2 regions of the Shewanella aegiceratis genome follow, and region 2 is predicted to be linked to the other one. Evidence: riboswitches for the same ligand, from Rfam matches in the RefSeq annotation. Region 2 holds a riboswitch; the other holds the start of a gene.
The links. A riboswitch is a leader RNA that binds a small molecule or an ion and turns the genes downstream of it on or off. The one in region 2 is predicted to bind thiamine pyrophosphate.

Region 1: it holds a riboswitch for thiamine pyrophosphate, as region 2 does, so the genes downstream of both, thiC (phosphomethylpyrimidine synthase ThiC) here and K0H80_RS08810 (TonB-dependent receptor) in region 2, are expected to answer to the same signal.

What each region holds. Positions count from the first base shown of each region.
Region 1 covers NZ_CP080416.1:2,378,829-2,386,220, forward strand. The annotation lists gene K0H80_RS10675 (bifunctional hydroxymethylpyrimidine kinase/phosphomethylpyrimidine kinase) at 1-822, opposite strand, end outside; gene thiC (phosphomethylpyrimidine synthase ThiC) at 825-2,846, opposite strand; TPP riboswitch at 3,027-3,125, opposite strand; gene K0H80_RS10685 (hypothetical protein) at 3,273-4,178, opposite strand; gene trhA (PAQR family membrane homeostasis protein TrhA) at 4,696-5,406, shown strand; gene K0H80_RS10695 (DTW domain-containing protein) at 5,380-5,931, opposite strand; gene K0H80_RS10700 (error-prone DNA polymerase) at 6,098-7,392, opposite strand, start outside.
Region 2 covers NZ_CP080416.1:1,951,396-1,958,787, reverse strand. The annotation lists gene K0H80_RS08835 (NAD(P)H nitroreductase) at 144-692, opposite strand; gene K0H80_RS08830 (HvfX family Cu-binding RiPP maturation protein) at 788-1,378, opposite strand; gene K0H80_RS08825 (phosphotransferase) at 1,621-2,760, opposite strand; gene pnuC (nicotinamide riboside transporter PnuC) at 2,800-3,447, opposite strand; gene K0H80_RS08815 (YkoF family thiamine/hydroxymethylpyrimidine-binding protein) at 3,484-3,744, opposite strand; gene K0H80_RS08810 (TonB-dependent receptor) at 3,809-5,950, opposite strand; TPP riboswitch at 6,023-6,143, opposite strand; gene K0H80_RS08805 (YcfL family putative periplasmic lipoprotein) at 6,272-6,661, opposite strand; gene K0H80_RS08800 (PaaI family thioesterase) at 6,692-7,156, opposite strand; gene K0H80_RS08795 (PaaI family thioesterase) at 7,153-7,392, opposite strand, start outside.

The DNA.
Region 1 (7,392 bases), 430 kb from region 2:
CACCAGACCCTGGGCAAGAAAGCTGGCGATCGCCGATGACAAGGTGCAGCCGCTACCGTGATGATTGGGGTTATCGACCCGCTCGCCGCTCAGGCGAAAGCTAGTGTGCTGGTGCAGCGGCGAGGTATGCGCCACCGCATTACAGATAAAGAGATCTTCCGCCTTATCGCTATGCCAGAGCGCGCCCTTGTCACCGCCTGTGATCAGCAGATTACAGGCTAAGCGCCTTGAGAGTGCGCTTGCCTGACTTAATATCTCATTGTTTGTTTTCGCCTCTTCGCCCACTAACTTGCCAAACTCGCTGGCGTTTGGTGTAACAAGGGTAAGCAGCTTAGCGAAGGGACTGAAATCCAACCCGGCAAGGTGCTTGGGCTCAGTTTTGAGCTCAGTTTTGAGCTTAGTTTTGGGCTGGGCAGAGGCTTGAACAGCAGATTCACCAGTCAAGGCATCACCGCAGGAGGCCACCATCACGGGATCCAGAATAATCGGGATAGGCTGGCCATCATCCGTTTTTAGTGGCGCCATATGGGTCACCAGCCAATCGGCGACAAGATTAATCTGACGCTGATTGGCAAGCAGCCCTATCTTGATCGCCCTTGGCGGCAGATCTGCCAGCAAGGTATCGAGCTGAGCGAGCAAGATAGCCTCACTCACAGGCTCGACACCATTAACCGCCACCGAGTTTTGCGCGGTGACGCAGGTGATCACACTGCAACCATGGCAGTCCAGGTCCGTCATGGTCGCAAGATCTGCCTGAATGCCCGCACCGCCCCCGCTGTCTGAACCGGCAATGGTCCAGACGATAGGTTTTTTAGCGGACATGGCTACACCTCTTCTGCTTTTTCGAGAGCAGTACTTTCAAGAGCGGTATTTTCGAGAGAGGCGCTTTCAGCGGCAGGGCTTTGTCTTATCCCACTGTGATAGAGCTCGCTACCACTTCGCTTAAACTGCGCCGACATCTGCGCCATTCCTTGCTGGATCTCCGCCTTTGCCGCGCTAGCAGTAACGTCAAGCTGCTTAACCTCAACCTCCCTCACCTCAATCGCTTGGGCCGCAGCGTATTCGCGCACCTCTTGGGTGATCTTCATCGAGCAGAACTTGGGACCGCACATGGAGCAGAAATGGGCTACCTTGGCCGACTCCTGAGGAAGTGATTCGTCGTGATACGCCCTGGCGGTGTCGGGATCCAGTCCCAGGTTGTATTGATCTTCCCAGCGGAACTCGAACCTCGCCTTAGACAAGGCGTTGTCGCGGATCTGCGCGCCGGGATGGCCCTTGGCCACATCGCCGGCATGGGCGGCAATCTTATAGGCGATCAGCCCCTGCTTCACATCTTCCTTGTTTGGCAGACCAAGATGCTCCTTGGGTGTCACGTAGCAGAGCATGGCGCAGCCATACCAGGCGATCATCGCCGCCCCTATGCCTGAGGTGAAGTGATCATAACCTGGAGCAACGTCGGTGGTCTGAGGGCCTAGGGTATAAAACGGTGCCTCGTCACACAGCTCGAGCTGCTTATCCATGTTCTCCTTGATCAGCTGCATCGGAATATGACCCGGCCCTTCGATGATGGTCTGCACGTCATACTGCCAAGCCTTCTTAACCAGCTCGCCTAAGGTTTCCAGCTCGGCAAACTGCGCCTCATCGTTGGCATCGGCGATGGAACCTGGTCGCATGCCATCCCCCAGCGAGAGGGAGACATCGTAGGCGGCGCACAGCTGGCAGATCTCATCGAAGTGCTCATAGAGGAAGTTTTCCTTGTGGTGAGAGAGGCACCACTTGGCCATGATGGAACCGCCACGAGAGACTATGCCTGTGAGGCGCTTGGCCGTCATGGGCACATAACGCAGGAGCACACCGGCGTGAATGGTAAAATAATCCACCCCCTGCTCCGCCTGCTCAATCAGGGTATCTCTGAAGATCTCCCAGGTGAGATCTTCGGCGACGCCATTGACCTTCTCCAGCGCCTGATAGATTGGCACAGTCCCGATGGGCACCGGCGAGTTACGTATGATCCACTCGCGGGTCTCGTGGATATAACGACCGGTCGAGAGATCCATCACTGTATCCGCGCCCCAACGGGTGGCCCACACCAGCTTCTCCACCTCCTCTTCGATAGACGAAGTGACCGCCGAGTTACCTATGTTGGCGTTGACCTTCACCAGGAAGTTTCGGCCGATGATCATAGGTTCGGCCTCGGGGTGGTTGATGTTAAGCGGTAAGATTGCCCGGCCCGCCGCCAGCTCCTGACGCACAAACTCAGGCGTGATCGGCTCACCTAGCATGGCACCGAAACTCTCACCCGGGGCGCGCTGATTGAGCACCTCGTCGGTCACTTTCTCGCGAGCCATGTTCTCACGCAGGGCCACATACTCCATCTCTGGGGTGATGATACCGCGTCTGGCGTAGTGCATCTGAGTCACCACCTTGCCTTCAAGGGCGCGTCTTGGCTTGGGCAGCTGCTCAAACCTCAGATGATCCAGCCCCTCATCGGCTAGACGCTGCTGAGTGAAACCTGAGCTGACCTGCTCGAGTTCCTGGGTATCGCCACGCTCAGCGATCCACTCGCTGCGCAGCTTAACAAGACCACGACGTACATCGATATCGGCCTCGGGATCTGAATAGGGCCCGGCGCAGTCATAGACTGTGATGGGGGTATTCTTTTCATAGACAGGCGCCTCAGCCGTGCCGCCAATCAGGGTGTCTGACTGAAAGATCTGCCGCATAGCGACCTTGAGATCTGGCCTGCTGCCGCTGAGATAAAATTTCTGCGAATTGGGATGTTGTAAGGGCTTGAGGTTATCGATAAAGGCCTGGGCCTCTGCTCGCATTTCGCGACGTGTTGACATAAGCAATCTCACTATAGGGTTAGATGAAGTTGCTTGTCTGGAGAAGTTTGGCGTTGAGGGCATTGAACCAGGCTAACGAATGGTCTGATTCAAAAATATGCTGGGTGTCACTGGGATTGCGCTCGCCAAATTTGCGGCGATTTTAATCCCATTAGCCGATAAAATACGGCGGGACACTAAGGTCATATTATGCTTGTTTCCTTCGCAGGGACTAACCTGATCAGGTTCAACGGATCCCGAATAAACGGTCTCAGCCTAATGGCACTCCGACAAGAGGGGCTCAGTATAGACATAAGGGAGTGAGGGTGGCAAGCCCCTTCAAATGAATGCTTGCATCAAATTAATCGACACACATAATAAATAAAAATCAAACATTTATATAAAATTTAAAGCATAGTGTTAATTTAAGCCTGAAAATATATCACACTAGTTTTTATCTTTAATCTCTACTCCCATCATACTCAGATGCTTATCAAGGGAGTCTTTAATCGCCTGTTTCACCTTATCGCCACCACACTTAAAGGGGAAGCCTAAGTTTTCCCCGTGGGGGTTAATTGGTGTCGCCACACTCACCACGCGATAACAGGTATCCCCTATCTTGACGATGCGATTGGGATCCACCTTGCTGTCTAAGGTGATTGCCGTCTCATACTCGTTCTCCTTAGGCAGGGCTAACACCCTCATCTTGCCATCCATCTCGCTCATCGACTTTTTCTGGGTGGCCTTGTCGGCGGCGTGCTCAACTAGCTTATCCAGCTGTGCCTGCCTGTATCTCGCCATATAATCGCCAGTTGCAGCGCTTACCGCTCCCGAGTCTGCTGCCGCGCTGCTCTCCAGATTAAGACCTTTCGCACCATCGAAGGAGAATGCTTCATTCTCTTTCTGAGTATCAGCGGGAGCCTCGATTTTAGAGACGATGTTAGACTCGGAGGGATCAACTGCAGGCTCAAGGGCAGGCTCAACACTTGTTTGGACAACATTAGGCTGGAAACGAGTAACTTGAGTCGCTGACGTCCCCTTCTCAGGACTCGGCTTAATCGGCACCGCACTTTGCTGAGTGAAAATCGGCGCCGGATTGTTCTCTGTCACTTCAACCCTTTGATTAAGCGTATCTTGCTTTGGCTCGCTCGTCAGAAGTGCTTTTACTGGTACCTCGGCAGGGCGAGATTTGGCCTTCATGGCATCAAACTCTGCCTGAGTCAGCATATAGGCGCTGATGGCCTTCTTGCCTTGCTTAATTGAACCCTGAGCCAGGTATGGCCCCTTAAACTGCCAACTCAGCAGGGCCAGCAATGCAAGGTGCGCCAGCAAGACAACCAAGAAGATAAACAACTCTCTCCAGCCAATCCTTGCAGCTAGAGCGATAGAAAGTGGGCCTTCAAGAGGTGCGCTAGGAACAAGCTCCTTAAGCGAAAGTTCCTCAAGCGAAAGCTCCTTAACCAAAAGCTCCTCAGCATGAGCGCCTTGGTCGGCGTGATCTCTCGCTAAAGGCTCTCTTGCTAATGGATCGTTGGCTAGATGGATGAAGGCTAATTGCTCGACATCATTATCAAGATTGAAGTTAAAATTTAAATTGATATCGAGCCTGTTAGATTGGCTATCCTTAGGGGGCACTCGCAATAGCAACTCATTCTTTCCTTAGAAAACTTAGCATTTTAGAGAAGAAGAGAAGCTTTTAGTTCAACCAAGGATAGATGGTGGACAGTCTGAAATTTAAAAAGCAATAAATACAATTACTAACAAAACAAAATCCGAATTAGGCGTACACATGTACGCTTAACTGTTTCTTTTGCACCAGCATGCTGTTAGACTCACCATTAACGAGGTCTAACCAGTTTTAGAGAGTCTAATGCCACCACAGTCCCTGCCGCCACAAACCATACAGCCCCAAGAGATCGGCCTGAATAGTCAGCCCAGCTTTGCTGCTACGGCCGCTCCCTATAGCCGCGCAGAAGAGCTGGCAAACGCCCTCAGCCATGGCCTGGGTGTGATTGCAGGTATTCTGGCGCTAGCGTTTTCACTGCATAAGGGATGGGACAGGCTCACCGATCTTCAACTGGGCGGATTGGCACTCTATTGTTTGAGCATCATACTCCTGTTTCTCTGCTCAACGCTCTATCACAGCGTCTCGGCACCTAAGTTAAAGCATAAACTCAAGATAGCCGATCACTGCGCCATCTATCTGTTGATCGCCGGCACCTACACGCCGCTGATGCAGATCCTGCTCGACAGTGTCGAGGCCGATGCCATTCTCATCGCCATCTGGAGTCTGGCCCTAGGCGGGATCCTGTTCAAGACGCTGTTTATTCATCGCTTCAAGATCTTTAGCCTGGTACTCTATCTGGTGATGGGTTGGTTGTGTGTCATAGTTATGAAGCAGCTGCTTGCAGCCATGAGTCCACTAGGGTTTAAGCTCCTCTTGGCTGGCGGAATTTTTTACAGCGTCGGGGTGATCTTCTATGTGGGTAAACGCATTCCCTATAATCACGCCATCTGGCATCTGTTTGTCCTCGCCGGCGCCCTCAGCCACTTCCTATGCGTCTACCTGACGGTGATCTAACATAAAGAGATCAAACGCCTCATCGAGCTGCTGTGCCTCCTGGCTCATCCCTAAGCTGTGCATCAGGCTGATGATGCACTCTATGGTGCACAAGCCTTGAGATAATTGATTTCGCCTCAGACGATAACGTGACGGCTCGCTCTCCTGTAGCGTCAACCTTCTCGCCGCTTGCAGATAGGGGCTCTGACGCATCATCTTTCTGGCCTCCTTCCAGGTGGCATCGAGAATGATCACCTGACGCATGCCCTGCTCTTCATCTATTTTGGCTAGGAGTTGCTCGAGCGTGCTAACCTGATTCACGCTCGAGCCCATTCTCGAACCTGAGTCCGTTTCGTCTGTGTCGTACTCCTTTGGAAAGAGCAGCAGAGCTTCACCCAATTCACAGGCCTGTTTCAACACCTCATCGGGCGTAACCCGCGACCAGAGCACACGGCTACACAGCTCAGGGAATGCGGCTAACGCCAACTGGCCTGTGTTACTGGGACGATCGTACTCCCGCTCGTGTGTTAGCAAGACAAACTTCACCCTATCTCTCCCGGTCATTTTGCTGGTATTTGGAGCCTAAACTCACGCCTATCGGTAAACCAAAGGCGATGAGTATACCTCATAGGGCTAGAACGAGGATAATGACAGGGACAATCCTTGATGGCCTGTTATAGCTTGCCAGGGTGGCATCATTAACACGCGGCCACTAACGAAAATCCCGCGAACTCGATTCAAAATCATTCACCAGAGCCGATAGATCGTCCAGCCTACCCGCGATAACATGTGACACGCCAGACTGGGTCTCAAGCACCCCGGTTACCTTTAAAATTTTTGATGTTAAAAATGGCTGACGCTGCGCCCTGGCCGTGGCGCTCCAGACGATCACATTGATGTTGCCCGTCTCATCTTCTAAGGTCACGAAGGTGACCCCAGAGGCGGTACCGGGACGCTGACGCCCCACCACCACGCCCGCCACATGCACAAGCTGCCCATGACGACAATCGGCTAACTCACTGGCACGGCGACAGCCCACAAATGGCGCCAACCCTCTTAGCTGAGCCATCACATGGCGCCCCAGGCTGAGCCCCAGATGGCGATAGTCGCTCTGCATGGCAGCCATCTCACTTGGGGGCGGCAACACCACCTCACTGGCGACAGCTGGTAAGTCATCGAACAGCGGAAGACTCGGCTGATAGGCGCTGAGTTGCCAGCGCGCCTGATACCTATGCCCGGCCAGCGTCAACAGGGCATCGGCACTGGCCAGTAATGTCAGACAGCCCTGAGACAAACCTAGCTCATAGAGCTGCTCGGCCCGGGTAAAGCCGCCTTCGGGTCGCGCCGCGATAAGGGTCTTGATCTCCTCCAGCCAGAGTCCCTTCACTTGCCTAAAGCCCAGGCGTATCGCAGGCTGCTCAGCCTCCAGCAGAGGCACCAAGCTATTATCCCAGTCACTGTGATTGACACATACCGGCAGCACCATGACGTCGTGGCGCTGCACATCCTGAATAAGCTGCGACGGGCTATAGAAACCCATGGGTTGGCTGTTAAGCAAGGCGCAGCAGAAGGCCGCCGGATAATGATGTTTAAGATAGGCCGACACATAGGCCAGCAGGGCAAAGCTGGCCGAATGCGACTCGGGAAAGCCATACTCGCCAAAGCCTTTGATCTGCCTGTAGATCTGCTCGGCGAATGTTTGGCTGTACCCCCGCGCCGCCATCCCCTGAAGCAGTTTAACCTCAAACTTTTCAAGCTCACCGGTACGCTTCCAGCTCGCCATCGCCCGGCGCAGCTGATCCGCCTCGCCGCCACTGAACCCCGCAGCCACCATAGCCAGCTGGATCACCTGCTCCTGAAAGATAGGTACCCCCATGGTACGGGACAGCACGGACTCGACCGCCGGGCTGGGATATTCTACCGCCTCCAGGCCATCCCGCCGCCTCAGATAGGGATGCACCATATCCCCCTGAATAGGCCCTGGCCTAACAATGGCGATCTGCACCA
Region 2 (7,392 bases):
GCAGCAAGCGGGCAACACAATCACTTAGGGTGAAAACCTTGCATAGGTAGGATGCAGGCTCCCCTTAACTTTGCCAGTTTTTACTGCCCTGTAAACCCGACCAAAGTCGAAGCTATGGCACCTGGCTTCACATTCTCGCCGTATTAGAGGTAACGCACCGCAGAGTCGGCCGATTTCTGCGGCTTTAACGGGGCCTTCACCGCTGGCGTGCCCAGATAGAGGAAGCCCACTATCTGATCTTGCTCGCCCAGACCCAAGGCCTGATGCAGATGACGATTAAAGGCCAAGGGGCCGGTGCGCCAGATGCCGCCCAGTCCCAGGGCAAAGGCGGCCTGCTGCATCGCCATACAGGCGCAGCCCGCAGCGATATGTTGCTCCAGTACCGGCACCTTAGGATGCTCGGTTACCTTGGCCACTACAGTGACTACCATGGGGGCGCGCATCGGCATGTTGGCCGCCTTAGCGACCGCTGCCTCATCGCCACCCTCCTTTTCCATCGCCTCTACAAAATGGTCAGCCAGGCGCGTTAGGCCATCGCCCTCGGCGACGATAAATTCCCACGGGGTGAGACCTGCATGGTCCGGCACTCGCACCGCGGCGTTTAAGATCTGTGTAAGCTGCGCCGCATCGGGCGCCGGGGCGACTAGTCTGGGGCAAGACTGCCGTGTCAACAGAAGTTCGATCGCATCCACAAAGATTATCCTGTCATTAATACCGACCTCGAGGGTAACAAATTGGCAAAAAAAATCCCACTGAAACAGTGGGATTTACACTTGATGACGCCGGGTTAAGCCTTGGGCTGATACTTGCGGGCGATCCAATAATCCAGACTGGTGTAACGTCCGCCACCGATGATCAACAAGGCAAACAGCATAAACAGATAGGTAACGGCAAACTCGATGCCGTTGTTAAGGATCACAAAGTTACCCGAGGAGGTCAGCCACTCATAGTGACCATGTTCTTGTAGCAAAGATTTAGCCGCTGCGAGCTTCTCCGCCGAGGCCATCACCTGCTCGTTGGCCAGCCAAGAGCTGGGATCGGCGATAGCCAACCAGCCATTTTTCCAATGCACGCTAAAGGCCGCCACCGCCATGGTGACCATCAAAGGGATGGAGATCAACCGGGTGGCCAAGCCCAGAATTAGCAAGAAGCCACCAACAAACTCGCTGCCGGCCGCCAGGGCCACCATCACCTCGGGCATGGGCAAGCCCAGGCCCCACTCGGCGTTACCAAACCAGGCCGCCGTGTCGCTAAAGTGCGACAGCTTGTTGTATCCTGCCTGCATCAGCACGGGCGCCAGGTAGAGCCTAAGTGCCAAGGCGGCGACGCCGTCGAGCTGGGCGATCCCCTGGGTAAATTTAGCGTACAGTTTCTGCATAACCTCACTCTCTCATTATTTTGTCATTACCTAATAGACCCTTAGCTAATCATTTAAATTTCAGCAAGGAGCAACAAAGGTAAAAAAAACTATGTCCTGAACGAGATGAGACAGGCGAGATGAGACAAGCGAAACGAGACTGGCGACTTAAAATAAACGAGGAGAGATAGCGTGATAAGAATCTTGCGTTAACCCTGACGGGTTAACAGACTCGGAAACAGAGTAGAACGACAAAATACGCGTTAGCCGACCAGCACCATGAAATCATCAAAACATTGCAGGTAGTCGCTCACGCTGTGTGGCAGGCTGGCATCTGACTCGCCCTGCTTCTGCGGCACTGTCTTCTCCACCGACTGCTGCACTGTCTTCTGCACAGTCTGATTCAATATGCCCTCACCCTGACTTGCCATCAGCAGTGCCCAGCAGGCGGCGAAGTACCAATAGAGTGCTAAAGCGCTGGGGATGGCCGAAAGCGCCTTGTCGTTAAGCTTAGGATGGCCATTCAGGTAGCCGAGGATCAGCCTGTGGCGCTGCTCACTAGAGAGCCTGTGGGTTGCCAGCACGCTGGCGAGATCCACCAAGGGATGCGAGCTACAGGCGTATTCATAATCGATACACCAGAGCTTCCCCTGGCTCATCAGAAGGTTGTGGGGGTTGAGATCCCTATGGCTATACTGTGGCGCTAACTCACAGGCATTAAGCTGCTCGAGCACGACATCGACCCGCACCTGGTGCGCCTTAAGCGCTTGCCATCGCGTCTTCCAAGGCTCGAGATAGGTGATGGGCAGATCACTGCTCCCTGCTGCATCAAGGCTGGCTTTATCTGTGCTAGCCGCATCTAGGCTTTCGGCAATCATCTCTAGCTGGCCAATGTAGCGCTGACACTGCTCTGTCACCGAGATGGGATTATTGGGCAACGGCAATTGAGCTAGCCCCTTGAGCAAATCAAGCAGCAACACCTCGGCATCCGGCCGGGTGACGCACTCATCCTGCAGCGGATGGGGGGGGTTGGCCGTCATCAAACGGCTCCAATCTTCGCCTGTGTCGATGAAACGGCTAAGATAGACACTATTGCCCTGCGCCACATACAAGAGCGCTGGCGCGAGGCCTTGCTCTTCTGCCAGGCGCCAATTCGCCACCTCATGGTCGCGGGCGCTGATCTGGCTGCTGGCCTGACTGTTGATCCGCAACACCAGCTGCTGGTTATCGCAGCTTAGATGATAGTTTTGGTTGCTCAGTCCCCGCGAGAGCACATGTATCTGTGTGCTCTCATTCAGTGGACAGCCAAGCTCAGAGAGCTGCACCTTAACTTGTTCGTGAAGGCTAACGCTCAGGCGCGCTAGCAAGGTGCTATTCGCGTCAGCACTACCGTCAGCCGACATCAGATCTCAGCCTCGACGAACAGTACGGCAAGACTCGCCCTAGTCATAGGAGTAGTCGCCCTGACTCGGCTGCTGCATGCTGGTGCGCCATAGGAAATAACCCCCTATCGCCATGCCTACATACAAGATGAACAGCATAGAGGTGAGCATCAGTCCCTTGTTGAGATAGAGGTAGATGGAGACAAAATCGATAACCACCCAGTAGAGCCAGTTCTCCAGCACCTTGCGCGCCACCAGATAGGTGGTCATCACCGCAAAGCAGCTGGTTGCCGCATCGAGATAGGGGTACGATGCCTGAGTGTGGGTCGCCATCAAATGGCCGACCACCAGGGAAACCACGGTTGTCGCGACGATCAGGTAGAGATGCCGTCCAAGCGACCAGCTGACCACCTCGACCCCGTGATCTTCACCGCCGCCATAGCGCCACAGCCAGAAACCGTAGCCAGCCATCGCCATGTAGTAGACGTTGAGGAGCGACTCCATCAGCAGGGAGACCTCCCAAAACAGCAAAGTGTAGATGGCGGTGCTGACAAAGGCTGCCGCCCAGCACCAGATGTTGCCGCGCATCGCCAGCGCCAGATAGGCCAAAGCCAAGACCACGGCAACCGCCTCCCACGCCGTCATCGCATTGGCCTGTTCGAAGGCCTGAGTCAAGGTGCTAACCAATGCGGACCAGAAATCTATCATAGGATGTGTGTTGCTCCCTTTTTGCGCCTTAAGGCCCTATTCCTGATGGGACAGGTCCAGCTCGCCACCGATAAACTTGACAACGAAGACCGCCTTGCCCCACTTCTCGTGAGCGGCTTCCATCTCGGTGGCCAACATCTGCATCACCTCGCCATATTCGCCACACACCTGAGTGGCCATGGCATTGGTGCGGCGCTCGATATTGGTGTAAGTGTCAACCCGGCCGATGAACCACTTGATGGGATCGATATAGCTATCCTTCAGGGGATACATGCTGATTTCAGCGGTTAATTTCATCTTCACTCCTTAAGGGGGCGAGTCCTGCCCGCCCCTACAACGATTAGCAACAGCAAAGCGCCAATTACATAAACTTGACGTTGACAGTGACACCTAACTGGCGAGGATCGCCGTAGCGGATATATTGCTTATCGGCCCAGCCGTTATCCGGCTCGTTACCGAAATAGAAGCCGCGCACGCCATACTTCTCATCAAACAGGTTGCGCCCCCAGAGATAAGCCGACCAGGTCTCTGTCTCGTAGCCGACACGGGCATTGAAGATAGTATAGGGCTCTGACTTAGAGTCGTTGCTGTCTGAGTAGTAGAACTCGCTCTTGCCACTGGTAGTTAGGTTGGCAAACCAGCCCAGATCGCTGCGATAAGTCGCGCCCGCGCTATAGGTAAGATTAGGTGAGTGAGCCAGTTCGCGGCCAGTGAGATCCACCAACCCACCGTACTTATCCTGATAGGCGTAATCGCCGTAGGCGGTCTCTAGCCAGCCAAGCGTGCCGTATAACTTAAGATTATCAGTGGCATACCAGTTAGCTTCCAGCTCGGCGCCATAGTTGTGTGAGCTACCGGCATTTTCGATGTAGAGGATAAACTTCTGTGGCTCGTCCGGATTTTGCTGCGAGGCAGAGACCTGCTGATCGCGTCTGTCCATGTAAAACAGCGAGAAGTGAGTGGTCGCGTCGCCATCTAGCCACTCTGACTTGAGGCCCAGCTCATAGTTGTACAGAGTCTCGGCCTGGAACTCCTTTTTATCGCTCAGGGAAGTCGGCAATGACATATTAAAGCCACCCGCCTTATAGCCACGGGCGATACGGGCATAGGCCTGTTGACCTGGACTGAGTGTCTTGCTCAGTGCGATATGACCGCCCCACATGTTCTCAGAGGGATCGAAGGCATCTTTATCCGAGTCGCTGTAGTCGCTCTCGCGGCGCTCCAGACGGGCACCCACTGACAACGCGTAGCCATTGCCTAAGTCGCTGTCTAACTGGGCGAAAACTGCCAAGTTAGTCGCTTCATATTCGGCCAAGAGTCTGTCTTCCCAGCCGTTATAAACTTCGAGAGTGTCGTTGTCTTCGGTGAGTCTCAGACCATAGACGCCCACCAACCAATCGGTGCTGCCATCGAAGATACGTCCCGCCTCGGTGGAGCTCAGACGAAACTCCTGAGACAGCGTGGTTCTGTCACCCAGCTTGTTCCAGGTGTAGTCGTATTGGCAAGGTTCACCCTCGCAGCTGCGGGCCGCCCAAAACTCAGGGTTGGCCCAGTCACCGTCGTAGCCGTGGTGAGTATCACTCTGAGCCATTGAGCTTAGTGAGACCAGCTCGAAGCTGTCGGCGCCTGAGTAAGTCAACTTAAGCGAGCCACCCGTGGTGCGCTGCTTGTCGACACCCGGCTCATCTGTGAGGGTATCGAAACCGTTGTTGTCCAATGTCCAGGCATCGTAGCCGTTGTTAAAGTCGGCGTGCATCAGGCTGAGATCGGCCACCAGATCGTCAGTGGCATACCAGCGCAGCTTGATGCGACCGGTAAATTCATCTCTGCCGTTGGTGTCGTCACGGCCCAGGTAAAGGTTGTCGCGATAGCCGTTCTGCTCATGTTGCTGCAGCGACACGCGATACAAGAGCTTGCCCGAATCGCTTAATGGACCTGAGCTGAAGCCGCTATAGGTGCGCAGGTTATCGTCACCCAGTTGCAGCTCGGCGCCATGCTCGAATACCGAGGTAGGATCGTTACTCTTAAGGTAGATAAGACCGGCTAAGGCGTTGGCGCCATAACGCGTGCCCTGTGGACCGCGAAGCACCTCGACCTGCTGCAGATCATACATGCTGGAGATCATCCCAAGGCCCGACATGTCGATGTCGTCTATGATGTAGCCAACCGAAGAGTTAGGTGCGCCCTGATACTCCTCCTGCTCGCCCACACCGCGGATCTGGAAATATTTCGCCCGTGAGCTGCCGCCAGACCAGTTGAAGTTGGCGATGCCGTTGAGTACGTCTTCAAAGTGCTGGGCGCCCTCGTCTTCGATCTGTTGTTGATCTATGACGCTGATGCTAGAGGGCATCTTGTCTAGGCTAGACTGGCGAAAATCGGAGGTGACGACTATCACTTCCATCTCGTCGTTGGCTGGCGGCGTATCGCTCGCCATCAGGCTGGTATGAGTTAACGCCGCCGTGACGGCAAGGGCGATGGGTGAATAAGATTTTAATGTAAACATAGGACCTCAAATCAATATTGAGATCCGGCACTTAAGAAAGCGAGAAAGAATGCACAGACAGATTGTGTTAAATCTAGTGATGTGGCCCATTCCTACGCCGGTATTAGCCGGATCAGGTTCTAAGGGTTCGTCCCGCGGACATCTCAGTCAATCGCTAAGCTATGGCTTGGCGTTAACACCCCTTGGCGAGGCCGATTATACATGACTCATACAAAGAGTTGACATATTTAACGCAATATTTGCGCGTGATCCATAAAAAAACGCCAGCATTGCTGACGTTTTCATCAAATCATTCGCTCGACTCATTCCTGAAAGCGATTTTTAATTGGAAATGGCCTCGCGCACATAGAGTTCACAACGCACTGCAGTGGCATTGGGGGACAGCGCCGTCACCTGCATCTGCTGCTTGCCATGAAGCTTAAGGGACTTCCAACTCACCCCCTCATCCTCTACCGTCGCGCCATTGATATCGTACCAGGTGAACTTATATTGCAGGCGCTGATCCTTTGGCGACTTACTGATGATGGTGCCTCGTGCTCTCAAGAAACCCGCCTCGGCTTGAGTGGTCACCGCGCTGACATCCACGTCTGAGTGGAAGGAGCCGTTATCGACCCGCACCTCACCGGTGGAGCTGGTCATGATGCCGCCGGTATGCGGCGCACAGGCGCTCAGTCCCAGCAACAAGCAAGCTAACACTAATCCTTTGTTCATCACTATTCTCCTTACGCTACACCTTAATGTCTATTCAATCAGAAAATGAGCGCGGGCGGTGGCAATCAAGGCCTTACGGTTGGTTTGCCAGCAGTTGATGTTTACGTTCGCCACACGGCGTCCCTGACGGGTGATCTTACACTCGGCAAAGCTATCTCTGTGATGGCCCGCCCTCAGGTAATCGATTGAGAAATCGACGATTTTTGGCACCTTAGTGGTCTGCATAAATACCATCAGCTGCACGATCGCCGACATCTCCATAAAACCGGCGATCACCCCGCCATGAATGGCCGGCAGGGTTGGATTACCGATATTTTCATCTTTCTTAGGCAACTGAAACACCAGCTCGTCACCGAAGCGCGCCACCTGCATGCCGATAAACTTAGCATAAGGTACATGCGCCAACAGGTGACCGAAATCGTTGAGTTCTGTCGCCTTCTTAACGATATCTTTAACGTTTAATGCCTGATTGGCTTCTGGTGTGACCATAGTCATTTCCCCTCTCCCATCAAGGCCTGTCTGAAGGCGTCGCCCACCATCTCGGGGCTGATACGCATGAAAGAGCCCACCGCATGGGCGATAGGATCGTCGATAGAATCCTGATAGGCGATGGCACGGGTAAAGGCCACGCTCGAGGAGAGCTTGTAACACTCGGCAAAGCCATAGACGCTCTTGTTGGGCTCGGCGGGTTTCATGTAGTCTACCCGCAGATCCAGCGTCGGCGATAACTC